3 regions of the Paraburkholderia sp. RL17-380-BIE-A genome follow, and region 2 is predicted to be linked to each of the others. Evidence: predicted binding sites of a transcription regulator. Region 2 holds the regulator's gene; each other region holds the start of a gene.

Region 1 (4,207 bases), on a different contig from region 2:
TTGGGGAAACCGTGACGCTGCGCGAGTAGATCGAGAATGCGGCGCGTGTCCGTCACGAAGCGCTTGCTGCCCAACGTCCGGGCATCGGCGGGCGCGGGCTGCTCGTCACCGAGAATCAGTACCGGCAGACTTTGGTGCTCAGCGTCCAGCGCCTCGATCACCTCGGCGCGCGGACGCGGAAACGGCAGGCGGCGAATGTCGAGGTGGGCGTTGCGCGCGGGATCGCTCGCCAGCAAACCTTCAATGGGCGCTCCGTCCGGGCAGATAAAACGCTCCCCCGGATGATTCGGATCCGTAAAGCCCGGCTCCAGTAGTAACAGCAAATCTCGGCTCATAGTGTGCAATGCTCGAAAGGTGGTGAATGGATGGCAATCCGTTAGAACACGCGTCCTTCGGTCAGATGCGTAGTCACGCCGTTCAACTCGTAGTCGCCGATCACGCGCGCTTTGTGCAGCAGAGGGTTGTGACTGAAAATGGTGCGCAGATTGCGCCAATGACGGTCGAAATTGTGCGCGCGGCCTGTGGCCGATGCGCCGCCAATCTCGAACAGACGCTCGCCCGCATAAAGCGCCAGCTTGCTCACCACGAGCTGGGTTTTGGCAGTGGCCAGTGCGCCTTCCAGCACCAGCTCCTCCGCATTCGCCGCGCCGCTGTGGATCGCATTCGCCGAGCGGTCGAGCGTGCGTGCGTTCGCCGCGACCAGTGCATCGATCGAGAGGCTGTGCGCCGCGAGGTCTCCCACCACCTGCTGCACGAACCCATCCTCGCGCGCCGAGGGCGCCGGACTATGCAGCACCGGCCGGCCGTATTGCGTCACGTAGCGCCGTGCGTCCGCGAGAATGTTTCGCACGATACCCGCCGCGACCGTCACCAGATGCAGCTGTCGCACGGCGCTGCCATGCCGGCCGGCGAGCGTCGTATAGCCGCGTGTCGCTATCTCGTGAGAGAAAACCTGCACGTTGTCGAGCACGAGGCTGCCGCTCGCCGTCATGCGTTGCCCCATGCCGTCCCAGTCGTCGAGTACCTGCAATCCTTCACGCGACACGGGAATCACGATCGACACTTTTTCGTCGTTCTCGTTCTGCACGTTGATCCGCGCATAGTCGGCGAACGCGGTGCCGATCGAGTAGTACTTTCTGCCTGTCACACGAAAGTGCTCGCCGTCGCGCACCAGCTTCGTCACGATTTCGCCCGGCCTCGCCGTCCCCAGTTCCGTGGACGCACCGCCAAAGATCGCCCCTTGCCGTATGCGCTCGATCTGCGTCTCGTTGAAGGCGGAACGCGGCGACAGCAGCAGTTGCTCGGTCTGGTCGAAGTGAATCCGCAGTGCGTGCGCGACATTCGATTCATGCGCGCCCAACGTGGCGATCACCTCGAAGAGGTCTTCCAACGTTCCGCCCAAACCGCCCCACTCGACCGGAAAACGGAGCACCCCCAGGCCGGATTCGCGAAACAGCCTGAAGCCGTCGAATGGCAACTCGCGCCGCACCTCACGTTGCGCGGCGTCTTCGCCAATCGCCTGAGCCAGCGCGGGCAACCCGGAGAGTGCCGCGTCGAGCCTCGCACGCGCCGTGGTGTCCTGAGAGACCTGCATGCCTTGATTCCTTGTAAAAGCGCACGGATCGCATTCGATCCGACTGTTTGAGTTGGGAAGATGGACCGGCGCGCCAATAAGACATGCCGCTGTGACGAATCAGTATAGGGACGCGGCTCTCCGCACAAAACCAGCGAATCAAGCTATGAATATGCGCGATTGTGAAATGCGAATTGCGGATAAGGATTGATGAATCCGTTATTGGAGCAACGGGCGCCGCATTTCTATACTCGATCCCGGTCAGCACTCACCAACGACGAGTGCCAGAATTCAACCGTGGAAATGGAACCATGAGCCTACGTCCCTTGCATGACCGCCTGATCGTCAAGCGTCTCGACCAGGAAACCAAAACCGCTTCAGGCATTGTCATTCCGGAAAGCGCCGCGGAAAAACCCGATCAGGGCGAAGTGATCGCCATCGGACCGGGCAAGCGCGATAGCGACGGCAAACGCATCGAACCCGATCTGAAAGTCGGCGAGCGCGTGCTGTTCGGCAAATATGCCGGGCAGTCGGTCAAGGTCGACGGTAATGAACTGCTCGTGCTGCGCGAAGAAGATGTCGTCGCAGTCGTCACTCAATAACGAAGGGAGCGTCTAACCATGGCAGCAAAAGAAATCATTTTCAGCGACGTCGCCCGCTCGAGGCTGGTCGAAGGTGTCAATATTCTCGCCAATGCGGTCAAGGTCACGCTGGGTCCGAAAGGCCGCAATGTGGTGCTCGAACGCAGCTTCGGCGCACCGATCGTCACCAAGGACGGTGTGTCGGTCGCGAAGGAAATCGAATTGTCGGACCGCGTGCAAAATATCGGCGCGCAGCTTGTCAAAGAAGTCGCTTCGCGCACCAGTGACGCGGCGGGCGACGGCACCACGACGGCGACTGTGCTCGCGCAAGCCATCGTGCGCGAAGGTCAGAAATACGTGGCGGCGGGCCTCAACCCGCTGGATCTGAAGCGCGGTATCGACAAGGCCGTGGTCGCCGCAATCGATGAACTGAAAAAGATCAGCAAACCGACCACGACCAGCAAGGAAATCGCGCAGGTCGCGACGATTTCGGCCAACGGCGAAGAGTCGATCGGTCAGCGTATCGCGGAAGCGATCGACCGCGTCGGCAAGGAAGGCGTCATCACCGTGGAAGACGGCAAGTCGCTCGACGACGAACTCGACGTGGTGGAAGGTCTGCAATTCGATCGTGGCTACCTGTCGCCGTATTTCATCAACGATCAGGATAAACAGGTTGCGGTACTCGACAACCCGTTCGTGCTGCTGCACGACAAGAAGGTGTCGAACATTCGTGATCTGCTGCCGATCCTGGAACAGGTCGCGAAAGCCGGCCGCCCGCTGCTGATCATTGCGGAAGACGTGGAAGGCGAGGCGCTCGCCACGCTGGTGGTCAACAACATTCGCGGCATTCTGAAGACCGTCGCGGTGAAGGCGCCCGGCTTCGGCGATCGTCGCAAGGCGCTGCTCGAAGACATTGCGATCCTCACCGGCGGGCAAGTGATCGCTGAAGAAACTGGCCTGACACTCGATAAGGCGACGCTCGCCGAACTGGGTCAGGCCAAGCGCATCGAAGTCGGCAAGGAGAACACCACGGTCATCGACGGCGCGGGCGACAGCAAGAATATCGAAGCGCGCGTGAAGCAGATTCGCGTGCAGATCGAGGAAGCGACTTCCGACTACGACCGCGAAAAACTTCAGGAACGCGTCGCGAAGCTGGCGGGTGGCGTGGCGGTGATCAAGGTGGGCGGCGCAACCGAAATCGAGGTCAAGGAAAAGAAAGACCGTGTCGACGACGCACTGCATGCAACGCGCGCAGCCGTTGAAGAAGGCATCGTGCCGGGCGGCGGCGTCGCGCTGATTCGCGTGAAGCAGGCGATCAGCGGGCTCAGGGGCGTGAATGCCGATCAGGATGCAGGCATCAAGATCGTGCTACGCGCGCTCGAAGAACCGTTGCGCCAGATTGTCACGAATGCGGGCGAGGAAGCGAGCGTGGTGGTTGCGAAGGTCGCTGAGGGCACGGGCAATTTCGGTTACAACGCGCAGACCGGCGAATATGGCGATCTGGTCGAATCGGGCGTGCTGGATCCGACCAAGGTCACACGCACCGCGCTGCAGAACGCGGCTTCGGTAGCCGGGCTGCTGCTGACCACCGACGCCACCGTTCACGAAGCTCCGAAGGATGCGCCGGCCGCGGGTCAGCCAGGCGGTCCTGGCGCGGGCGCCCCGGGACTCGATTTCTGACGACTCACCGCTTCCGCCTGGCACCAGGCAATTAGCGCGGTAAACACGGGCCGGTACTCGCTTTCCAGCGAGCCGGCCCGATCTGTTTTCCACTTTCCTCGCACATGTATGGCAGACGCCGAACCATGCCCATCGCTATGTCATCGCGATCCCGCGTGCGACTCGCGCTGGTGTGCTTTGGTGCACGCACCCCGCGCTGGCCGCGGGTCCGCATACTAATTCAGCATTTCTACAACAAACTAAAATATTGCGGTGCAGCAAAATGCACTAAACTCAGCGTAGAAGTCTGCAATTCGCACTCACGGTCATGTTGCGACGGAGGAATGTGCCATGACGACTCATGAGGCTTTACACGCACCAAACACGGCTGTTC
Region 2 (4,207 bases):
GCAATCAGATTGAGATTGAGTGCGGGCGGCAAGTGGCCTATGCTCCAACAAAGCATCGGAAAAGACGCGTTAACCCTAATCTGACGTAATCCTTTCCGATATCTTGCAATTTCACCCGATTCGCCCGTCTTTATCCTGAACCTTCCCGAGGGGAGTACCGTGAAACTGACCTTTGCAATCTCGGTGGTCGCATTGGTTCTGATTGCGGGCACCACGACCATCTGCATGTCCGGGGCTGTCAACGATCACACTACCGAATATGGTGGCGTGCACGCGACCATGGAACAACTGTTCAATCCCCACCTGAAAGTTTGTCGATAGTGCGCCGGTCGCGCTTGGTCGGTCGGCCGTGTAATGCGGCCGCCGGCTCGCGATACGTCTTGCGCCGCTCCTGTTCGACCTGCCGCTTCAACTTACTCTCTTCGGTTTCCGCATAAAGCGTTTGCGCGACACTCGCCGGGCCGCGCACGTCGCACACGCCCAGCACCTCCACTTGCCACACGATCCGTTCGATCTCGATCTCGACCAGGTCACCGACCCGCACGTCTTTGGCCGGCTTGACGCTGGCGCCGTCAATGCGCACATGTCCTTTTTCGACGGCCGCCGCCGCGAGCGAACGCGTCTTGAAGAAGCGCGCCGCCCACAGCCATTTGTCGATGCGCAACTTGGCGCCGGCTTCGGTTGAAATCCTGTAATTCATGAGCCTGCTCAAGCTCCTGTCGTGTGCGGCACCGGTAGCGCCTGCACCGGCCAGCCCTGCAAATTCTGCGCAACGATTTCGCCCAACGCGGCAATCCACGCCTGCGAGGCGTTCAGGCAGGGAATCCGATGGAAATCCTGGCCGCCCGCGTGCAGGAATTCGTCGCGCACCTCCATGCCGATTTCCTCGATGGTTTCAAGGCAGTCGGCCGTAAAGCCCGGACAGAACAGATCAGCACGCCGCACGCCCGCCGAGCCCAGCTCCTTGAGCGTGGGTGCGGTGTACGGCTGCAGCCACTCGGCCTTGCCGAAGCGCGACTGGAACGTGATGCGGCATTCCACCGGCGTCAGTTCGAGTGCCTGCATCAGCAGCGCGCCGGTTTGCTGGCATTGCTCGTGGTATGGGTCGCCGAGATCCAGCGTGCGCTTGGGCACGCCGTGAAAGCTCAGCACCAGCTTGTCACCAGAGGCGAAATCCGGCCGGCCGTGCTGATGCCAATAGTGATGTACCTGCGCGGCGAGCGCCGCAATGTAGGCCGGATGATCGGCGTACTGGCGCACCGTGCGGATTTCCGGCTGATTGCGCATGCGCTTGAGCGCCGAAAAGGCGTCGTCGAACGCGGTGGCCGTGGTGGACGACGAATACTGCGGATACATGGGCATCAGCAGCACGCGTTCGGCGCCCGCCAGCTTGAGCTGGTTCAGCATGGCCGGAATGCCCGGCGTGCCGTAACGCATCGCGTAGTCGACGAGCACCGTGTAGTCGTTCAGTTGCAGCAGATGACGCAAGGCTTCCGTCTGCTTCTCGGTGTACACGCGCAGCGGCGAGCCTTCGGGCATCCACACTGTGGCGTATTTCTTGGCGGAGGCGCGGCCGCGGAACGGCAAAATCAACAGGCGCAAGATGATCTGCCAGAGCAGCGCCGGAATTTCGACCACCCGCGGATCGGAAAGAAACTGCGCGAGATAGCGGCGAACCGCACGCGGCGTCGGCGCGTCGGGCGTGCCGAGATTGATCAGGAGCACGGCGACGCGGTGTGATGTGGCGTTCTGTGAAGGCCGCTCGAGGTCGAAGCGCATAGGCAGCAGAAGTAACCGGTTAGGCGGAGTGGCGGTTCAAGTGGGAACCATTATAGCGGCGAGCTTCATGCACCGGTCCGCCGGACACCCCTGGCCATTCGGCCAATTGGCAAGCCGCGCGCCGTGACGCATTATTTGCGGCAGGAACCGGCGCGGCGAGGAGTCGAAAAGAAAGCTATTTACTGTTGGCTGAGCGTGAGGGAAAGCAGGCGCGCGGTAATGTCCACAATCGGAATCACGCGGTTGTAGGCCATGCGGGTCGGTCCGATCACGCCCAAGGTGCCGACAATCTTGCCGTTCACCTCGTAAGGCGCGGTGACCACGCTCATTTCCTCGATCGGCACGAGATTCGACTCGCCGCCAATGAAAATCTGCACGCCCGCCGCGTGACTCGACACGTCGAGCAATTGAAGGAGACTGGTCTTTTGGTCGAACACATCGAACAGCTTGCGCAAGCGCGCCATATCCGACGAGAGGTCGGCCACTTCGAGCAGGTTACGCTCGCCGGAAATCAGCACGGTCTCGCCCGTGTCGGCTTCGTCGGTGCTGGCCGTGACGGCGGCGTGCATCAGCGTGGTCATGTCGCCGCGCAGTTCGTCGATTTCTTCGCGCAGGCGGCGGCGCACGTCGTCGAACGAGAGGCCCGCGAAGTGCGCGTTGATGTAGTTGGAGGCTTCGACCAGTTGCGACGGCGAGAAATCGCGCTGGGTCGCCATGATGCGGTTCTGCACATCGCCTTCCGGCGTGACGATGATCAGCAGAATGCGTTTGTCGGACAAACGCATGAACTCGATCTGCTTGAACACGTGGCTGCGCCGCGGCGTGAGCACCACGCCGGCGAACTGCGACAGGTTGGACAGCACACTCGCCGCGGCAGCAACGACTTTCTGCGGCTCGCCTGCCTTCAGCGTGGTCTTGACGGTACGCATCACGGCTTCTTCGTCCGCGGCGGACTCCACCGTCAACATGGTGTCCACGAACAGGCGGTAGCCGCGCGGCGTGGGAATGCGGCCCGCGGAAGTGTGCGGGCTGATCACGAGCCCCAAGTCCTCGAGGTCGGACATGACGTTGCGGATGGTGGCGGGGCTCAGTTCGAGGCCCGAATAGCGCGACAACGTGCGCGAGCCGACCGGCTGACCTTCGGCGATGTAGCGCTCGATCAGCGTTTTGAGGAGGGTTTGTGCGCGAGGATCTAGCATGACGGAAAATTTTAGCTCAATGGCACGACTACCGCGAGCGCTAGGGGCGCCCATCCCTGACGAACGCGCCACCGCTTGCCGCTGCGGCACGTTGCCTTCGGTCCGGCACATCATTGGCCGGCGTTCAGTCCGGCGCGTTGCGGAGCACCTTGCGGGCCGCCTTCCGGGCGGCCCGGCTGGCGGCACCCCGCCGCACTTTAGCCGGCGCGCATGTCATCAAGGCTTCACCATTCTAACGATAATCGCGAGAGGCGCTGGCGGCCCGCGCGCGCCGGCCCGTCACCGGGTCTGTCTACGGTTCTTTTCAGGCCCTACCTATGGTGTAATGCCGGCATGCAAGTGACCAGCCAGTTCAAGACCGTCGCGCTCGTCGGGCGCAACAATACGCCGGGTATCGCCGAGCCGTTGACCGCGCTCGCCTTGTGCATCGCGAAGCGCGGCTTCGAGGTCGTGTTCGAAGCCGACACCGCCGCCGAGATCGGCGTCACCGACTACCCGGCGCTGCGTCCCGCCGAGATCGGCGCGCGCGCCGACGTGGCCGTGGTGCTGGGCGGCGACGGCACGATGCTCGGTATCGGCCGACAGCTCGCGCCGTATCGCACGCCCTTGATCGGCATCAACCATGGGCGGCTCGGCTTCATTACCGACATTCCGATCTCCGACATGCGCGAGATCGTGCCGCAAATGCTGTCCGGCAATTTCGAGCGCGAAGAACGGGTGCTGCTCGAAGCGCGCATCATGCGCGACGGCAACCCGATCTATCACGCACTGGCCTTCAACGACGTAGTGGTCAACCGCAGCGGCTTCTCGGGCATGGCGGAACTGCATGTCTCGGTGGACGGCCGCTTCATGTACAACCAGCGCTCGGACGGCCTGATCGTGGCCACGCCCACCGGCTCGACCGCTTACGCGCTGTCGTCGCAAGGGCCGATTCTGCATCCGCAGTTGCAGGGCATCGTGCTGGTGCCGATCGCGCCGCACGCGCTGTCGAACCGTCCGATCGTGCTGCCGGACGATTCCAAGGTGAGCATCCAGATCGTCTCGGGCCGCGAAGTGAACGTCAATTTCGACATGCAGTCGTTCACCTCGCTCGAACTGAGCGACACGATCGAAGTGCGCCGCTCGCGTCATACGGTGCCGATGCTGCATCCGGTCGGCTACAGCTACTTCGCCACGCTGCGCAAGAAGCTGCACTGGAACGAATACCCGTCGCACGAAGAAGACCCCAA
Region 3 (4,207 bases), 130 kb from region 2:
GCCCATGCCGCCCATGCCGCCGGGCATGCCGCCAGCCATCGGTGCATCTTCCTTCGGCAGTTCGCAAACAGCTGCGTCGGTCGTCAGCAGGAGACCTGCGACCGAAGCTGCGTTTTGCAGCGCCGTGCGCGTCACCTTCGTCGGGTCGACAACACCGGCGTCGACCAGGTCGACGTACTCGCCGGTTGCTGCGTTGTAGCCGTAGTTGCCTTGGCCAGCAGCAACTGCTGCCACCACGACGCTGGCTTCTTCGCCACCGTTCGTGACGATCTGACGCAGCGGCTCTTCCATCGCGCGCAGCACGATCTTGATACCTGCGTCCTGATCGGCGTTAGCGCCCTTCAGGCCAGCGATAGCCGTACGTGCGCGGATCAGCGCGACGCCGCCACCTGCCACGATGCCTTCTTCCACAGCTGCGCGCGTTGCGTGCAGTGCGTCTTCGACACGTGCCTTCTTTTCCTTCATTTCGACTTCGGTCGCAGCGCCGACCTTGATCACTGCAACACCGCCTGCCAGCTTGGCAACGCGCTCTTGCAGCTTTTCACGGTCGTAGTCCGACGTTGCTTCTTCGATTTGCGTGCGAACTTGCTTCACACGTGCTTCGATGTTCGCAGCTTCGCCAGCGCCGTCGATGATCGTGGTGTTTTCCTTGCCCACTTCGATACGCTTCGCCTGGCCCAGTTCAGCCAGCGTTGCCTTTTCGAGCGTCAGGCCGGTTTCTTCAGCGATGACTTGACCGCCGGTCAGGATCGCGATGTCTTCCAGCATGGCCTTACGACGATCGCCGAAGCCCGGAGCCTTGACAGCAACCGTCTTCAGGATGCCGCGGATGTTGTTCACAACCAGCGTTGCCAGTGCTTCGCCTTCGACGTCTTCTGCGATGATCAGCAGCGGACGGCCAGCCTTAGCGACTTGTTCCAGGACCGGCAGCAGATCACGGATGTTCGACACCTTCTTGTCGTGCAGCAGCACGAACGGGTTCTCCAACACGGCGACTTGCTTGTCCGGGTTGTTGATGAAGTACGGCGACAGGTAGCCGCGGTCGAATTGCATGCCTTCGACAACGTCCAGCTCGTCTTGCAGCGACTTGCCGTCTTCGACGGTGATCACGCCTTCCTTGCCGACCTTGTCCATCGCTTCAGCGATACGATCGCCGATCGACGAGTCGCTGTTTGCCGAAATCGCGCCAACTTGTGCGATTTCCTTGTTGGTCGTGCACGGCTTGCTGATCTTGCGCAGCTCTTCGATTGCGGCCGTCACAGCCTTGTCGATACCGCGCTTCAGGTCCATCGGGTTCATGCCCGATGCAACGTACTTCATGCCTTCGCGGACGATCGACTGAGCCAGGACCGTTGCGGTCGTGGTGCCGTCACCTGCGTTGTCGCTGGTCTTGGAAGCCACTTCCTTGACCATTTGCGCGCCCATGTTCTGGAGCTTGTCTTTCAGTTCGATCTCTTTCGCGACCGACACACCGTCCTTGGTGACCGTCGGGCCGCCGAAGCTGCGTTCCAGCACAACGTTGCGACCCTTCGGGCCCAGCGTGACCTTCACAGCGTTCGCGAGGATGTTCACGCCTTCAACCATCTTGGCACGGGCGGAATCACCGAATACGACGTCTTTAGCTGCCATCTTCTAACTCCTTGAATTCTTTGGGATATGACCGGGAAAAGTAGCGGCTTGCGCTTACTTCTGCACCACGGCCATGATGTCTTCTTCGCGCATCACGAGCAGTTCGTTGCCGTCGACCTTGACGGTCTGGCCTGCGTACTTGCCGAACAGAACGCGGTCACCAACCTTCACGTCGAGTGCGATCTGGGCACCCTTATCGTCACGCTTGCCCGGGCCGACTGCCAGGATTTCGCCTTGATCCGGCTTTTCCGCTGCGGCTTCGGGGATCACGATGCCCGACGCAGTCTTGGTTTCTTGATCCAGACGTTTGACGATCACGCGATCATGCAAAGGACGAAGGTTCATACATACTCCTCTCTTGATTGAGACTGAAGAACGCTGAGAAAACCCGGCTGGCTGAGCCAACCGGCGATGTTGTTAGCACTCTCGTGCAGCGAGTGCTAATTATATGGACGGGTGGTGACAAATTCAAGAAGGGAGGGTGCGGAGATTCAGTTAACTTTGAACGCTGTTCGCTGAGCGTGCATTCCCAATGCACATCCGGACCGCGCCTCGACCGGCGATTTTCCGCTAAAACAGAGACTTAGGAACGAATCGTTATCACCCGTATCGCGTGAGCAGTGCAACGCAATGCCCTGAATAACTGCATTCGACCGCGCGTTACGGCGGCTTCCCCAGGGAAAGCCCTAACCAGGTCGTACGCAAAGCTCCCCGCCGACACGGCAGTCGCTTCAGCCGTTCGACGCCGCAGCATTGTGACGATTGAATGGAAGGAGACGCAACATGGAAAACCTACTGGAAAAGTGGCTGCCCCTTTCCGCGCTGGCTTTGTTGCTCGCTGGCTGCGCGGCGGGCAGCAGCCCGCAAAGCGAAGCGCATCTGAGCACATCGCAGTGCCGCGACCTGGCCGCGCTCAAGAACAACGCCCCTCCGACCGCGGAGCGAAACCGCAGCGAACTGGCTGCTCTCAGGAAAGCAGGCTACGACCCGTCACCGTGGTTCGACCCGCACTACCCGGAGGATCTACAAGCGGCACAGCGCCAGGTCGATAGCTGGTTCCAGGCGGAATGCCAGCAGGCCCCGCCCGCTTGACGGCCAGTTCATTTGAGCTTTAGTTCACCCGACGCGCTTTGACCGACCTCGCGAAGCGAAAAGTCTGCCGTTCAGGACGCTTAACGGACGTTCGCCGACGCGAAGTGGTTCGCTCACCGCAGCAGGGTCATCTGCACGACTTTAGCGATGACCAGGCAGACAGCGACAATGAGATAGCCGCGCAGCACACCCATCCAGATGCGGCTGGACAACGTCAGCCGCGGCGCCGGCAACTCGTTCAACGGTGGCATGCGCCACGTGTCACGCGACTCCTTCGGATCGCCCGACACGTCGCCGTGAGTTTCGCCATCCGCCGACTCCTGGCGAAGCTTGCGAAACCCGGTCGTGCCGGCATAGCCCGCGATCGCAAGCAGCGTGCCCCCACCAAGCACCTCAAGGATGATCTGGCCGGAGATATCTGGGTACATGACAGAAGCGGTGAGGATGATCGACAGCATCACCAGAACCCAGATGACGGCGCCCGTGAACAGGTTCAGCTTCCTCGAATTGACCCACGGACCCAGCACGGCCTTGTCGTTACACAGAAGCAGCAGGAACACCGTCGCACTGGGGAGCAACACGCCAGCAAGCGTTTGCACGGCTTCAGTCAGGAGTCCGAGCGGGCTTCCGGGAATCAGAACGAGCGCCGCAGCCAGCATGACAATGGCAAAGTACACCAGGTAGAAGCCCTTCGCGTCCGTCACGCCGCGGTGAAGCGAGTGGCGAATCTTGAACACGTCGCCGATGGCATATGCGGTCGATAGCGATACCGCCGCCGCGCCGATGATGCAGGCATCGAGCAGCGCCACGGCGAAGATGACGGCCGCCGTGCGCCCCACGTATTTGTCCAGGCCGGCGATGACGCCACCCGCGTCCGTGAAATTGCCAAACTCGGGCTTCCCGGCAAACAGCGCGGCACAGAACGAAATCATCGCCACCGCACCGATCAGCACGAACACAATGCCAATCCACAGGTCTGCTTTTTCGTACTTCATGAAACGCGGCGTGATGCGTTTGTCGACTATGTAGCTTTGCTGGAAAAACAGCTGCCACGGCGCGACGGTAGTACCGACAATGCCGATGACGAGGAGCATCGTGTCGCTCAGTTTCGAGTGGGCAGGCCAGTTGGGAATCAGGAAGTCTCGCGTCATCTGGGCAACCGGCGGGTGAACCGACACCAGCACGGGCACCAGCAAGAGACTCAGCAGGCACAGCACCAGGGCGAAGCGTTCGAAGCGCCTGAAATTGCCTGTGCTGACAGCAGCCATGGTCAGCGCCGCAGCAATGCAGACGCCCAGAACCTTGGAGACGCCGAAGAATTCGAGCACGAAGGTGATCCCGATGAACTCGGTCACGATAGTGAGCGCGTTCAGGATGAAGAGGTCGACAACGCTGAACGCGCCCCAGAATTTACCGAATCGTTCGAAGATGAGGCGCGCGTGGCCGACACCAGTGACGGCGCCGAGTCGCAGCACCATCTCCTGGT

The links. Region 2 encodes HrcA, which represses chaperone genes, less so after heat shock. Its sites were predicted from a motif close to TTAGCACTCNNNNNNNNNGAGTGCTAA; they were not measured.
Region 1: a site for HrcA is predicted at 1,835-1,861, ahead of P0D68_RS19015 (co-chaperone GroES). Genes of this name have one in related genera too.
Region 3: a site for HrcA is predicted at 2,047-2,073, ahead of groES (co-chaperone GroES). Genes of this name have one in related genera too.

What each region holds. Positions count from the first base shown of each region.
Region 1 is NZ_JARESQ010000010.1:212,003-216,209, forward strand. It holds gene P0D68_RS19005 (DUF3088 domain-containing protein) at 1-335, opposite strand, end outside; gene P0D68_RS19010 (acyl-CoA dehydrogenase family protein) at 377-1,594, opposite strand; gene P0D68_RS19015 (co-chaperone GroES) at 1,885-2,175, shown strand; gene groL (chaperonin GroEL) at 2,194-3,834, shown strand; gene P0D68_RS19025 (hypothetical protein) at 4,165-4,207, shown strand, end outside.
Region 2 is NZ_JARESQ010000017.1:143,091-147,297, forward strand. It holds gene P0D68_RS26470 (RNA-binding S4 domain-containing protein) at 293-700, opposite strand; gene hemH (ferrochelatase) at 709-1,779, opposite strand; gene hrcA (heat-inducible transcriptional repressor HrcA) at 1,959-2,978, opposite strand; gene P0D68_RS26485 (NAD kinase) at 3,312-4,207, shown strand, end outside.
Region 3 is NZ_JARESQ010000017.1:10,043-14,249, forward strand. It holds gene groL (chaperonin GroEL) at 1-1,629, opposite strand, end outside; gene groES (co-chaperone GroES) at 1,684-1,974, opposite strand; gene P0D68_RS25890 (DUF4148 domain-containing protein) at 2,413-2,721, shown strand; gene P0D68_RS25895 (NRAMP family divalent metal transporter) at 2,835-4,207, opposite strand, start outside.